2 regions of the Thioalkalivibrio sp. ALMg13-2 genome follow, and region 2 is predicted to be linked to the other one. Evidence: predicted binding sites of a transcription regulator. Region 2 holds the regulator's gene; the other holds the start of a gene.
The links. Region 2 encodes sigma-54, which starts transcription at its own class of promoters, with help from an activator protein. Its sites were predicted from a motif close to TGGCANGNTNCNTGCTT; they were not measured.
Positions count from the first base shown of each region.

Region 1 (7,412 bases), on a different contig from region 2:
ATCGAGCAGACTCCGAGCCTGCGTCTGATCCCGAACCTGAACGTCTGGCGCCCCTGCGACGCGGTCGAGACCGCCGTCGCCTGGAAGGCCGGCATCGAGCGTACCGACGGCCCGTCCGCGTTCATCCTGTCGCGTCAGGGCCTGCCGCACATGGAGCGTGACGGCGAGCAGCTCGCCAACATCGCCCGCGGCGGTTACGTGCTGAAGGATTGCGACGGCACCCCGGACCTGATCTTCATCGCCACCGGTTCCGAGATTGAACTGGCCGTGCAGGCCGCCGACGTGCTGAGCGGCGAGGGCAAGAAGGTCCGCGTGGTCTCCATGCCCTGTGTCGAGCTGTTCGACCAGCAGGATCCGGCCTACCGCGAAGCCGTGCTGCCGAAGGCCGTGCGCGCCCGTGTCGCCATCGAGGCCGGCGCGACCACGACCTGGCACAAGTTCACCGGCCTCGACGGCGCGGTGTTTGGCCTGGATCGCTTCGGCGAATCCGCCCCCGGTGGTGCCCTGCTCGATTACTTCGGTTTCAAGCCGGAGAACGTCGCCCAGGTCGCACGTGACGTGATGAACGGCTGAGCCCGAATCGATTTCGCTTAAGCAATAAAGAGGAGACTCTCATGTCTATCAAGGTTGGTATCAACGGCTTCGGTCGTATCGGCCGCATGGCTTTCCGTGCCATCGCCAAGGATTTCCCGAACCTCCAGGTGGTCGGCATCAACGACCTGCTGGATCCGGAATACCTGGCCTACATGCTGCGTTATGACTCGGTCCATGGCCGCTTCGAAGGCGACGTCAGCGTCGACGGCAACGACCTGGTGGTCAATGGCAACCGCATCCGCCTGACCGCCGAAAAGGATCCGGCCGCGCTGAAGTGGGGCGATATCGACGCCGACATCGTGATCGAATCCACCGGTCTGTTCCTGACCGCCGAGACCGCCCAGAAGCATCTGGACGCCGGCGCCAAGAAGGTCGTGATGTCCGCGCCGTCCAAGGACGACACCCCGATGTTCGTCTTTGGCGTGAACCATGGTGAGTACGCCGGCCAGACCATGGTTTCCGCCGCCTCCTGCACCACCAACGCCCTGGCCCCGGTGGCCAAGGTGCTGAACGACAAGTTCGGCATCAAGCGTGGTTTGATGACCACCGTGCACGCCGCCACGGCGACCCAGAAGACCGTCGATGGCCCGTCCATGAAGGACTGGCGCGGGGGCCGCGGCATCCTGGAGAACATCATCCCGTCCTCCACCGGTGCCGCGAAGGCCGTGGGCAAGGTGCTGCCGGAACTGAACGGCAAGCTGACCGGCATGGCCTTCCGCGTGCCGACCTCCGACGTGTCGGTGGTCGACCTGACCGTGGAGCTCAACAGCGACGCCAACTACGACGACGTCTGCGCGGCCATGAAGAAGGCCTCCGAGGGCGAGCTGAAGGGCGTGCTGGGCTACACCGAAGACCTGGTGGTCTCCACCGACTTCCGTGGCTACACCGCCCCGTCCGTGTTTGACGCCGGTGCCGGCATCCAGCTGGACCCGACCTTCGTGAAGGTCGTCGCCTGGTACGACAACGAGTACGGCTACACCTGCAACATGCTGCGCATGGTGGAGCACGTCGCCAAGTAAGGCCGGATGGCCGGGCCCCTCGGGGTCCGGCCATTTGCATTGCCTGGGTCCAAGAGGCCTGGGGCCAGTCCCTGCGGGGGCTCGCCCGAAGCCTTTTCTCTTTCCAACCGTATTTCGAGAGGTACTCCCATGTCTGTCATCAAGATGACCGATCTCGACCTGCAGGGTCGCCGTGTGCTGGTGCGTCAGGATCTCAACGTCCCGGTGAAGGGCGGCAAGGTCACCTCGGACGCCCGTATCCGCGCGAGCCTCGAGACCGTGCAGAAGGCCCTGGACGCCGGCGCGGCCGTGATGCTGATGTCGCATCTGGGCCGCCCGACCGAGGGCGAGTTCTCCGAGGAGGACTCTCTGGCCCCGGTCGCCGAGCATATGGGTGGCCTGCTCGGGCGAGAAGTGCGCCTGGTGCGGGATTACCTCGACGGCGTGGATGCCAAGCCGGGCGAGGTGATCCTGCTCGAGAACGTGCGCTTCAACGCCGGCGAGAAGAAGGACGACGAGGCGCTGGCCAAGAAGTACGCTGCGCTGTGCGACGTGTTCGTGATGGACGCCTTCGGTACCGCCCACCGCGCCCAGGCCTCCACCCATGGCGTGGCCAAATTCGCCCCGCAGGCCTGCGCCGGCCCGTTGCTGGCCAAGGAGCTGGAGGCCCTGGGGCAGGCCCTGGAGACCCCGAAGCGCCCGCTGGTGGCGATCGTCGGTGGGTCCAAGGTCTCGACCAAGCTGACCGTGCTGGAGTCGCTGTCCAAGGTGGTCGATCAGCTGATCGTCGGTGGCGGCATCGCCAACACCTTTATCGCGGCCCAGGGCCATGGTGTCGGCAAGTCGCTGTACGAGGCGGATCTGGTCGAAGAGTCCAAGCGCCTGATGGAGGCCGCCCGCGCCAAGGGCGGCGAGATCCCGGTCCCGACCGACGTGACCGTGGGCAAGGAGTTTTCCGAATCCACCCCGGCCGAGACCAAGGCCGTGGACGCCGTTGCGGACGACGACATGATCTTCGATGTGGGCCCCGAGACCGCGGCCACCTATGCCGAGGCTCTGCGCAATGCCGGCACCATCGTCTGGAACGGCCCGGTGGGCGTGTTCGAGTTCGATCAGTTCGCCGGTGGCACCAAGGCCCTGGGCGAGGCGATCGCCGAGAGCAATGCGTTCTCCATCGCCGGGGGTGGCGACACCCTGGCCGCGATCGACAAGTACAACCTGGCGGATCGCATCAGCTACATCTCCACCGGCGGCGGCGCCTTCCTCGAGTTCCTCGAGGGCAAGACCCTGCCGGCCGTCGCCATCCTGGAAGAACGGGCCAAGGGCTGAGGCCCTTGTCCTTCCCCGCTGACGGAGACACGCGCGGATGAGACGTACCAAGATCGTAGCCACGCTGGGGCCGGCAACGGACAGCGACGAGGCCATGGAGGCCATCATCCGGGCCGGTGTGGATGTGGTCCGGTTGAACTTCTCGCATGGCGATCCGGATGACCACCGCCAGCGCCTGGCGCGGCTGCGGGCCGCCTCCGAGCGCGCCGGCCGTTGCGTTGGTGTCCTGGGCGACCTGCAGGGCCCCAAGATCCGCATCGACCGCTTCCAGCAGGGCAAGGTGCAGCTGGAAGAGGGCGCGCCCTTCGCGCTGGATGCCGAGCTGGATCGCGACGCGGGCGATGCCACCCAGGTCGGCCTGACCTACAAGGACCTCCCGGACGACGTGCGCACGGACGACATCCTGCTGCTGGATGACGGTCGTATCGTGCTCAAGGTCACGGCGGTCAATGGCAGCCGGATCGAGACCACCGTCGAGGTCGGTGGCGAGCTGTCCAACAACAAGGGCATCAACCGCCAGGGCGGCGGCCTGTCTGCGCCCGCGATTACGGACAAGGACCGCGACGATATCCGCCTGGCGGCCGAGCTGCAGGTGGACTACCTGGCCGTTTCGTTCCCGCGTTCCGCCCAGGACCTGCACCTGGCGCGGGGCCTGTTGAAGGATGCCGGCTGGGAGGCCGGGATCTGCGCCAAGATCGAGCGCTCCGAGGCCCTGGAGGTGATCGACGAGATCATCGCCGCCTCGGAGGTCATCATGATCGCCCGCGGCGATCTGGGCGTGGAGATCGGTGACGCCGAGCTCCCGGGGGTGCAGAAGACCCTGATCACGCGCGCGCGCAGCCTCAATCGTCTGGTCATCACCGCGACCCAGATGATGGAGACCATGATCCAGAACCCCATCCCGACCCGCGCCGAGGTGTTCGACGTGGCCAACGCGGTGCTGGACGGCACGGATGCGGTGATGCTCTCCGGCGAGACCGCGACCGGGCGTTATCCTGCGCGCGTGGTCACCAGCATGGACCGGATCTGCGAGGCCGCCGAGCGCCAGCGCGCCGCACGTCAGTCGGACCATCGCATGGATTCGACCTTCGGCCGGGTCGACGAGGCCATCGCGATGGCCACCATGTATACCGCCAACCATCTCGATGTCTCCGCGATCGCCGCGCTGACCGAGTCCGGGTCCACGGCGCTGTGGATGTCGCGCATCAGCTCGGGCATCCCGATCTACGCGCTCACCCAGCACGAATCCACCAGCCGCCGCATGACGCTTTATCGCGGCGTCTATCCGGTGACCCTGAAGCCGATCCCCGAGAGCCACGAAAGCGTGAACCGTGAGGCGGTGAACTTGCTCAAGGCCGAGGGCGTCGTGCAGGATGGCGAGTTGGTCATCATTACCAAGGGCGACCTGCAGGGCGAGCATGGCGGCACCAACGCCATGAAGATCGTGCGCGTCGGCGAACTGGCCTGAACCGCGCACCGCCCGCAGTCGCCAACCAGATAATCGACTTTTTCACTACCTCAGTCCGAATCCCGTAAGGAGGAATCCATGGCTCTAATCTCACTTCGCCAGCTTCTGGACCATGCCGCCGAACATGGCTATGGCATGCCGGCGTACAACGCCAACAACATGGAACAGGTCCATTCGATCATGGAAGCGGCCGCTGCGGTCGACTCCCCGGTGATCATTCAGGCCTCCGCCGGTGCCCGCAAGTACGCCGGCGAGCCCTTCCTGCGCCACAACATCATCGCCGCCATCGAGCAGTACCCGGACATCCCGGTTGTGCTGCACCAGGATCACGGCTCCGAGCCGGCAGTCTGCCTGCGCTCCATCCAGTCCGGCTTCAGCTCGGTGATGATGGACGGCTCCCTGATGCCTGACATGAAGACCCCGGCCTCGTACGACTACAACCGTGACGTGACCGCCAAGGTCTCCGAGATCGCTCACGCCTGTGGCGTGTCCGTGGAAGGCGAGCTGGGTTGCCTGGGCTCCCTGGAAACCGGCATGGCCGGCGAGGAAGACGGTTCCGGCGCCGAGGGCCAGCTGTCCCACGACCAGCTGCTGACCGACCCGGACGAGGCCGCCGACTTCGTGAAGAACACCAAGTGCGACGCCCTGGCGATCGCCATCGGTACCTCCCACGGCGCCTACAAGTTCACCCGTCCGCCGACCGGTGACATCCTGGCCATCCAGCGCGTGAAGGAGATCCACGCCCGCATCCCGGATACCCATCTGGTCATGCACGGCTCCTCCTCCGTTCCGCAGGAGTGGCTGCAGATCATCAACAAGTACGGCGGCGACATGGGCGAGACCTACGGCGTGCCGGTCGAAGAGATCCAGGAAGGCATCAAGCACGGCGTGCGCAAGGTCAACATCGACACCGACCTGCGCATGGCCTCCACCGGTGCGGTGCGCAAGTTCCTGGCCGAGAACCCGAAGGAATTCGATCCGCGCAAGTTCCTGAAGGCCTCGACTGCCGCGATGAAGGACCTCTGCCAGGCCCGTTACGAGGCCTTCGGTTGCGCCGGCATGGCGTCCAAAATCAAGCCGATCTCCCTGGACGACATGGTCAAGCGCTACCTGTCCGGCGAGCTGGATCCCAAGGTCAACTGATCCTGCGGATTGCAGCACGAAAAAGGGGGCTTCGGCCCCCTTTTTTTGTGCCATGATGAATGTATTCGTTAGGGAGACGCCGACGCATTCGCGCGGCCGCGTCTCCCTTGGCCTTTCTGGAGGTTTCCACGATGCAACGACTGATCCTTTTCTGCCTGACGACGCTGGTGTTTGCCACCATGGTGGGGAGCGCTCACGCGAACCCGTTCAGCCGCGAGATCGATCCGCAGGACATCATCGATCGCGCCCAGGCGACGGTGGAGAACATGGCGACCCACCCCGAGTACGAGTCCCTTAAAGAGGACCTGCGCGACGCCCGCGGCGTAGTGATCTTCCCGCGCGTGGCTCGCGGGGCCTTCCTGATCGGAGGCTCCGGCGGCATCGGCGTGTTCCTGGCCTGGGACGACGAGCGCGGCGATTATTCGCCGGTGGCGTTCTACTCCCTCGGTTCGGTCAGTTTCGGCATGCAGTTCGGTGGTGATGCCGCCGAGGTGGTGATGGTCGCGCGCACCCAGGATGCGGTGGACTCGATGTTCGGATCCGCCATCCGCCTGGGGGGCGATGCCTCGGTGGCTGCCGGTCCGGTGGGTGCGGGCCGTAGCGCCACCCCGACGGCCGACTTCCTGTCCTACTCGCGGGCGCGGGGTGCCTACCTGGGCATGAGCTTGTCCGGCTCGCGCATGACCGTGCGCGACGACTTCAACGAGGCGTACTACGGCGAGTCCCAGCGCCCGGTGCATATCATCGAGACCCGCCGCGTCGACCGCGAGGGAACCCGTGCCCTGCGCGAGACCCTGGCCGGGTTCCGGGTTGACGAAGAGGAAGCCCCTGCGGCCTCCGAGTCCCGCGGTCAGGAGCGCGAGTCCTCCGGCGGCGTGCGCCCGGACAACTTCGAGGTGGAGAGCTTCTGAGCCAGCGCCGCGCGGGTGATGCCTTCCGCTGACTCGATGATCGGGGCGCTCGTGCGTGAACGCAGCGCGGCGGCATTGTCGAGGCGCGGGTCGGCATCCACCCGGCGCCGGTTCAGTACGATCCCGGCCAGTTGCAGGCCGCGTCGTTCCAGGGCCTCCAGGGTCAGCAGGCAGGTGTTCAGTGTGCCCAGCCGGTCCTCGGCCACCAGCAGGACCGGTAGCCCGAGGGCCGCGGCGAGGTCCGCGTTCAGGCCATCCGCGCAGAGCGGCGAGTAGAAGCCCCCCGCACCCTCCACCAGCCGCGGGCCCGTGCCGTCGGCTGCGCAGGCCGCGGCCAGCTCCGCGATCGTCAGGCGCACGCCCTGGTTCGCGGCGGCCTGGTCCGGGGCGATGGCATCGGGGAAGCGCCAGGGCGTGACCTGCTCGATGGCGGCGTCCGGAAGGCCCGCCGCGTGGGTCAGGTTCATCCCGTCCTCGGGCCGCAGCCCATCCGGGCCCGGCGGGCAGCCGGATTCCACCGGCTTGCGTGGTTGCGGCGGCAGCCCACGATTCCGCCAGAGTTCCAGCAGCGCGCAGCTGACGAAGGTTTTGCCGACGCCGGTGTCGGTGCCGGTGACGAACAGGCCCTGCGGGGGCGCTCCTGTCTGTGTCGGGCTCATGCGTCGCGGGTCAGGCGCTCCAGGGCCTCGCGATAGCGCGCCGCGGTCTGTTCCACCACTTCCGTGGGCAGCTTGGGGCCGGGCGGCTGCTTGTCCCAGTCCAGGGTCTCCAGGTAGTCGCGTACGTATTGCTTGTCGAAGGACTCGGGGCTGGTGCCTGGCGCGTAGCGGTCGGCGGGCCAGAAGCGCGAGGAGTCCGGGGTCAGGACCTCGTCGATCAGATGCAGGGTGCCGGCCGCATCGACGCCGAACTCGAACTTGGTGTCGGCGATGATGATGCCGCGCTCGGCCGCGTAGTCGCGCGCCATCG
Region 1 is NZ_KB906100.1:4,390-11,801, reverse strand. It holds gene tkt (transketolase) at 1-573, shown strand, start outside; gene gap (type I glyceraldehyde-3-phosphate dehydrogenase) at 615-1,613, shown strand; gene F618_RS0100055 (phosphoglycerate kinase) at 1,743-2,921, shown strand; gene pyk (pyruvate kinase) at 2,959-4,389, shown strand; gene fba (class II fructose-bisphosphate aldolase) at 4,468-5,532, shown strand; gene F618_RS0100040 (lipid-binding SYLF domain-containing protein) at 5,664-6,443, shown strand; gene bioD (dethiobiotin synthase) at 6,383-7,102, opposite strand; gene F618_RS0100030 (phosphoribosylaminoimidazolesuccinocarboxamide synthase) at 7,099-7,412, opposite strand, start outside.
Region 1: the regulator sigma-54 is predicted to act here: its motif matches at 5,581-5,597, upstream of F618_RS0100040 (lipid-binding SYLF domain-containing protein).

Region 2 (7,412 bases):
AAAGGACTCGCCGCCAAGTCGGATGGACCCTGGCCATGCTCGCATTCGCGACCGCGCCCCTGGCGCAGGCCGAGGTAAGCCCGCCCGAGGGCGAGGTCACGCTGCAGATTGACGGCTTCACCCTGCATGCCACCGGCGACGACGGCGAACTGAGCCATCGTCTGCGCGGCACCCGCCTGCGCGAGTTCGGCCGTGACGGCCCCCAATGGGTGGACGACCCGGACCTCGACCTGTTCGCCGAGGGCGGTATCGAATGGCGCTGGACCGCCCCGGCCGCGCTGCATCAACCGGCCGCCGCGACCCTGGACCTGGTGGGCCCCACCCACGGCGTACAGCCGCCCCGCGGCGAACGCGTAGAGACCCTCATCGATTCGCGGGATGTTCGCGTCGCCACCGACACCATGGTCGCCACTTCGGATGCCCTTTCCACCCTGAACCAGCCGGGCCTGTTCCAGCGCGGCACCGGTCTGCGCGTGGACTCGCGAGGGGATACCATAGAGTTGTTCCATGACGTGTACTCGCTCTACAGCGAGACGAGCGAGGAGGATCCCGCGCATGACCCCGAATCCCCATAGCCTTCGCCACCGTCCGGGCCAACCGGGTGCCCGCGTGGCGGCGCTCCTGCTGCTCGTGCTGCTGGCCACGCCCGCGTTCGCCCAGCAGGGCTCGGGCCCGGCGCTGCCGGTGGAGATCACTGCCGACCGCGCGGAGATGGACGAACGCCAGGGGCTGGGGACCTACACCGGCGACGTGATCGTGATCCGCGGCGACATGACCCTGGAGGCCGACAAGGTCTACGTGCGCACCCGCGATCGCCGCCCCTATGAAATGGAGGCCCACGGCGAGCCGGCACGCCTGGAATCACCCGATCCGGAAACCGGAGAGATGCGCATTGCCACCGCCCTGCGCATCGACTACCTGCTGAACGAGGACCGCATGATCCTCACCGACCAGGCCCATGTGATCACCACCAGCGAGGAGGCGCGCGGCAAGCGCATCACCTACGACCTGACGACCGACGTGATCGAGGCCGAACGCGGCGAAGGCGACAGCGAGCGCGTGCGCATCACCATCCAGCCGCGCGACGACGAATGAACGCCACCGCCCCCAGCCCATCCGCCACACCGGCACAAACCAACGACCGCCTGATCGGACGCGAGCTGACCAAGCGCTACGGCCAGCGCACGGTGCTGGACCAGGTGGACGTCGACCTCGCGCCCGGCGAGGTGGTCGGCCTGCTGGGCCCGAACGGGGCCGGCAAGACCACCTGCTTCTACAGCCTGGTCGGGCTGATCCGCCCCAATGCCGGGCGCATCACCCTGGGCGCGCGCGACATCACCCGCGCGCCCATCCACGTGCGCGCGCGCGCCGGCCTCGGCTACCTGCCGCAGGAGGCCTCGATCTTTCGCCGCCTGAGCGTGTGGGACAACCTGCAGGCCGTGCTCGAGCTGCGCCCCGGACTCGATCGCCACGAGCGCCGGCGCATTGGCGATGCGCTGATCGAGGAGTTCCAGCTCGAGACCGTGCGCCACAGCCCGGGCATCGCGCTGTCCGGCGGCGAACGCCGCCGCGCCGAGATCGCCCGCGCCCTGGCCGGGGATCCGCGCTTCATCTGTCTGGACGAGCCCTTCGCCGGGGTGGATCCGATCTCGGTCGGCGACATCCAGGACGTGATTCGGCATCTCGCCCAGCGCGGCATCGGCGTACTGATCTCCGATCACAACGTGCGCGAGACCCTCGGCATCTGCCACAGGGCCTATATTCTAAGCGAAGGCCGCCTGCTGGCCGCCGGGACACCGGACGAGCTGCTGGCCGATCCCCAGGTGCGCCGGGTCTATCTCGGCGAGAACTTCCGCCTGTGAAAGCGCCCCATATGCGGCCCGGTCGGTGCACAAACCACAAGGCAGGCTTTAAGATTCCATCAATGCCAACCCTCGCCCCGCATACCCGATGCTGAAACCCGGCCTGAATCTGCAGCTGGGTCAGACGCTGACCATGACCCCGCAACTGCAGCAGGCGATCCGCCTGTTGCAGCTGTCCACGCTCGAGCTCCAGGTGGAGATCCAGCAGGCGCTGGAGAGCAACCCCATGCTCGAACAGGTCGAGGACGAAGATGCCGAGGCCGACACCGAGCGCCTGAACCAGGACGGCGAGCTGGTGGAAGGCGATCGCATGGAGGCCACCACCACCAGCGACGACGTGATCCCCGAGGAACTGACGACCGACAGCCGCTGGGACGACATCTACGAGCCGGCCCCGACGCCCAACAAGGGCGTGGATGACCGCGACCCGCTGGAAAACACCAGCGACGACGACGGTGAGGGCCTGCAGGATCATCTGCTGTGGCAGCTGCATCTGAGCCATCTGACACCGCGCGACCAGCGCATCGGGGCGGCCCTGATCGACGCCATCAGCCCCGACGGCTATCTCGAGGGTGACCTGGAAACCCTGGCCGAGACCATCAGCCGAGGCGAGGATGAAACCGTCGGCGTCGACGAGGTCGAGGCAGTGCTCCACTGGATTCAGCAATGCGACCCGCTGGGGGTCGGCGCGCGCAACCTGCGGGAGTGCCTGGAGATCCAGCTACGCGAACTGGCCCCGGACGCCCCGGCCCGCGAGGCCGCACGGGCGATCCTGGAACACGGCATGGACAGCCTGGGCAAGCGCGACTACAAGGCCCTGCAGCGCCAGTCCGGCGTACGCGACCCGGACGAACTGGCCCGCGCACTGGACCTGATCCGCACCCTGAACCCGCGCCCCGGCGCACAGATCAGCTCCGCCACCTCGGAATACGTGGTCCCGGATGTCTACGTGCGCCACACCACCGAGGGCTGGCGCGTGGATCTAAACCCGGAGATCGCACCGCGTATCCGCATCAACGACCTCTACGCCGGCATGGTGCGCCAGGTCTCGGATGCCCGCGACAGCGCCTTTATGCGTGATCAGCTGCAGGAGGCACGCTGGTTCCTGAAGAGCCTGCACAGCCGCAACGACACCCTGCTGCGGGTCGCCGAGGCGATCGTCCACCGCCAGCAGGGCTTTCTCGAGCATGGCGACGTCGCGATGCAGCCATTGATCCTGCGCGACATTGCCGAGACCCTGGAGATGCACGAATCGACCATCTCGCGGGTTACCACGCAGAAATACATGCACACCCCGCGCGGGGTCTTCGAGTTCAAGTATTTCTTCTCCAGCCATGTCGGCACGAACGATGGCGGCGAGTGTTCCGCCACCGCCATCCGTGCCATGATTCGCGAATTGATTGGCGACGAACCCCCGAACAAGCCGCTCAGCGATGCCCGGCTCGCCCAGGTCCTGTCGGACCGGGGCATCAACGTAGCGCGCCGCACCGTGGCCAAGTACCGCGAGGCGATGCACATCCCTTCATCCAGCGAACGCCGGCAGATGGCCTCGATGCCCACCGGCAGCAAGTAACCAAGGAGTCCTGACCATGCAGATCAACCTGACCGGCCACCACGTGGACATCACCGACGCCCTGCGCGACTACGTCAACGAGAAGTTCGCGAAGCTGGAGCGCCACTTCGACAAGGTCATCGACGTCCACGTCGTGCTGACCCACGAGAAGACCCGGAATCAGCACAACCAGGCCGAAGCCAATCTCCAGGTCAGCGGCAATCACATCCACGCCGAGGCCTCTCACGAGGACATGTATGCCGCGATCGACGCGCTGATCGACAAAGTCGACCGTCAGCTGATCAAGCACAAGGAAAAGGTCAAGGACCACCACCGCGCCGAAGGTGCCCAGCGCAACCGCGAGCAGGCCTCCTGATCCATGACGATTGCCGAGTTGATCACCTCCGAGCGCATTGGCCTGCAACCCGAGTGCTCCAGCCAGAAACGGGCCCTGGAGGCCCTGGCGGACCTCCTCGCCGGCGGAGGTGACGGCACGGGACCGGGGAGCAACGCGATCTTCGAGGCCTTGTCCGCGCGCGAAAAACTCGGATCCACCGGTCTCGGCCATGGGGTTGCGATTCCCCATGGCCGCCTGGCCGATCTCGAGGCGCCGCGCGTGGCCGTGCTGCGCCTGGAAAAGGGCGTCGACTTCGACGCCATGGATCACGAGCCGGTCGATATCCTGATCGCACTGCTGGTCCCGGAGGCCGCCACCGGCGACCATCTCGACCTGCTGGCCCAGCTCGCCCGCGGCCTGTCTCAGCCAGACACCATCGGAGCGCTGCGCCGGGCCGGGGACGCGGCGGCCCTGGAACAGGAACTCGTGCGCCGCTTCAGCGAGGACTAAGCCCGTGGAACCCGCCTCCAGCCGCGATTCCGGCGCGCAGCGTCTGCCATGAACGAGGCGCTGGGAGAAGGCGGGATCGCCCGCGACATCAACGTGGAAAGCCTGATCCAGGCCATGGGAAACCGCCTGGATCTTCGCTTCGTACACGGCGAACATGCAGCACCCGACCGCAAGCTGGTCGGCGACGACGGGGACGACTTGCCGCTGGCCGGCCATCTCAACCTGATCCGGCCCAACCGCATCCAGATCATCGGCGACTTCGAGGCACGCTACATCTCCAGCCTCAGCGCCACCCAGTGCAACGACCTGATCCTGGAGATGGCCCGCACTGGGACCACCGCGGTGATCTTCGCCGAGGACACCTGTCCGTTCTCGGAGATGCCCGACGCCCCGCAGGAGGCGCTGCCGCTGATCCTGTGCTCCAGCACCAGCAGTCACGAGATCATCTCGCTTCTGCGCTATTTCCTGCAGCAGCGCCTGGCTCATTTCGAGGTGCGCCACGGCGTGTTCATGGAGATCCTCGGGATCGGGGTGCTGATCAGCGGCGCCTCCAGCGTCGGCAAGAGCGAGGTCGCACTGGAACTGATCTCGCGCGGGCATCGCCTGATCGCCGACGATGCCCCCGAGTTCGCGCGCATTGCGCCCGATATCGTGCGCGGCCACTGCCCGGCCCTGCTCCAGGACCTGCTCGAGGTGCGCGGTCTTGGGGTGCTCAACATCCGCGCCATGTACGGCGATTCCGCGATCAAGGGCGGCAAGTACCTGCGCCTGATCATCGACCTGCGCGATCATGGCGAACCCTCGCCGGTCCCCGATGACCGGCTGAACGGGCGCCGCGGCGAGATCGATATCCTCGGCCTGCGCGTCCCCTTGATCAGCCTGCCGATCGCGCCGGGGCGCAACATCGCGGTCATGATCGAGGCGGCCGTGCGCAACCACATGCTGCACATGCAGGGCTATATCGCTGGCGACGACCTGCGCGCACGCCAGCGCCGCCAGATGAGCGGCGAGACGGAGGAGCCGCCCTACCATCGCGCGGTGCCCGCCACTACGGTCCCCAACCCGGACCCGGAGGGCTGAATCGGCCATGCGCCTGCTAATCGTCAGTGGCCTGTCCGGGTCCGGCAAGACCGTGGCCCTGCACACCCTGGAGGATGCCGGCTACTTCTGCGTCGACAACCTCCCGCTGCCGCTGCTGCCGGACCTGATCGATCAGGTCCGGCAGGGCCACTACGACACCGAGACCGACCGCCACCTGGCCGTGGGCGTGGATGTGCGCAGCGGCCTGGAGGCCCTGGAAGGGTTCTCCGGTCTCCTGGCGCAACTACGGGCGGACGGGGTGCAGGTGGAGGTCCTGTTCCTGCAGGCGGCCAGCGAGGTGCTGCTGCGGCGCTACCATCTGACCCGCCGGCGCCACCCGCTGGCGCGCGACGGCGTGCCACTGGTCGAGGCCATCGACCGCGAGCGCGAGTGGCTGGGCCATGTGGCGGCGGAGGCCGACCTGACGGTCGACACCTCGCGCCTGTCGATGCACGATCTGGCCCGCACCCTGCGCGACCGCATAGGCGAGCGCGGAGAACACGAGCTATCCCTGCAATTCCAGTCTTTCGGCTTCAAACACGGCGCGCCTCTGGATTCCGACTTCGTGTTCGACGTGCGCTGCTTGCCCAATCCGCACTACGAAAGCGATCTGGCCGCCCTGACCGGTCGCGACCCGCCCGTGTGCGAGTTCCTTGAGCGGCACGCGGAGGTCGCGGCCATGTTCGACAGCATCCAGGGATTCCTGTCCCAGTGGCTGCCGCGCCTGCTAGACGATCACCGCAGCTACGTAACCGTCTCCATCGGCTGTACCGGCGGGCAACACCGCTCGGTGTATCTGGTGGAGCGGCTTGCGGAGGCGTGGCGGGATCGGGAACATGTTACTGTTAGCACCCGTCACCGCGAGCTGGGGAAACAGTAACCACTGGACGCGGGACGAGGGCCTTCTGGAACCCGCAATCGGAGCAGATCCATGGGCGTTGGTCTCATTCTGATCACGCATCAAAACCTGGGCGATACCCTGCTGCAGACCGCGCAGAGCATGCTCGGGGGCCTGCCCGAGGACTGCGAGTCCATGGCGATGTCCCAGAACGACGACCCCGACGAGGTCCTGGCCCGCGCCCGCGAGCGCCTGGCGACCCTCGACAGCGGCTCGGGGGTGCTCGTTCTGACCGACATGTTTGGCTCCACGCCTTCCAACGTGGCAATTCGCGTCGCCCGGGGTGCAAATGCCCGCGTGATCGCCGGCGCCAACCTGCCGATGCTGATCCGCGTGCTCAACTATCAACACCTCCCCCTGACCGAACTGGTCAACAAGGCCCTTTCGGGCGGCCATGACGGGATTCTCCTCTGCGATCAGGAGTGCAGCGATGCCGCAGCGCGTAGTCCCCATCGTTAATCGCCTGGGGATGCACGCGCGCGCCGCGGCCAAGTTCGTCAGCCTGGCCAGCAAGTTCGCCGCGGACGTCTCCGTCTCCCGCAACCAGCAGGAGGTGAATGGCAAGAGCATCATGGGCGTGATGATGCTGGCCGCCGCCCAGGGCAGCGAGATCACCATCGAGGCCGAAGGCAAGGATGCGCCGGAGGCGCTGGATGCACTCGCAGAGTTGGTTGCCGATCGTTTCGGCGAAGAGGCCTGAACCTCCGAGTCCCGCCCGCACCGGTCAACAACCACCATCCCCCTGCGGGGGCTATCCGGGCCACGCTCCCGGGTCGGAGGCCGCGTTACCCAGCCCGTCCAGGCCGACCTGCTCGAGCTTGCGCTCCGCCAGGCGCACAGCGGCCGTCAAAGCCTGCTCCGGGGGCTCCCCGGAGACCAGCGCGTGGATCAACCCGGCATTGAAGGTATCCCCTGCCCCCACGCTGTCGACCACCCGCAGTCCGGGCGTCGCTTCACAATGGTGGATCGCGCCCCGCACGGCCATCCAGGCCCCTTCGCCCCCGGCGGTCACGGTCAGGATGCGATCAGGAAAGCGCTCGGAAAGCTGCTGCAGCGCAGCCTCGGGAGTGCCCGCCACGCTCGCGGCCCAGTCGCGCGAGAGCATCAGGACATCGGCATAGTCCAGGCATGCGTCGAGCCCCGGCCGGGGCTTCTCCAGCTCCAGCGACACCG
Region 2 is NZ_KB906107.1:81,463-88,874, forward strand. It holds gene lptC (LPS export ABC transporter periplasmic protein LptC) at 1-575, shown strand, start outside; gene lptA (lipopolysaccharide transport periplasmic protein LptA) at 556-1,095, shown strand; gene lptB (LPS export ABC transporter ATP-binding protein) at 1,092-1,862, shown strand; gene F618_RS0107335 (RNA polymerase factor sigma-54) at 1,951-3,435, shown strand; gene hpf (ribosome hibernation-promoting factor, HPF/YfiA family) at 3,452-3,790, shown strand; gene F618_RS0107345 (PTS sugar transporter subunit IIA) at 3,794-4,261, shown strand; gene hprK (HPr(Ser) kinase/phosphatase) at 4,310-5,341, shown strand; gene rapZ (RNase adapter RapZ) at 5,349-6,221, shown strand; gene F618_RS0107360 (PTS sugar transporter subunit IIA) at 6,273-6,698, shown strand; gene F618_RS0107365 (HPr family phosphocarrier protein) at 6,670-6,939, shown strand; gene F618_RS0107370 (PfkB family carbohydrate kinase) at 6,991-7,412, opposite strand, start outside.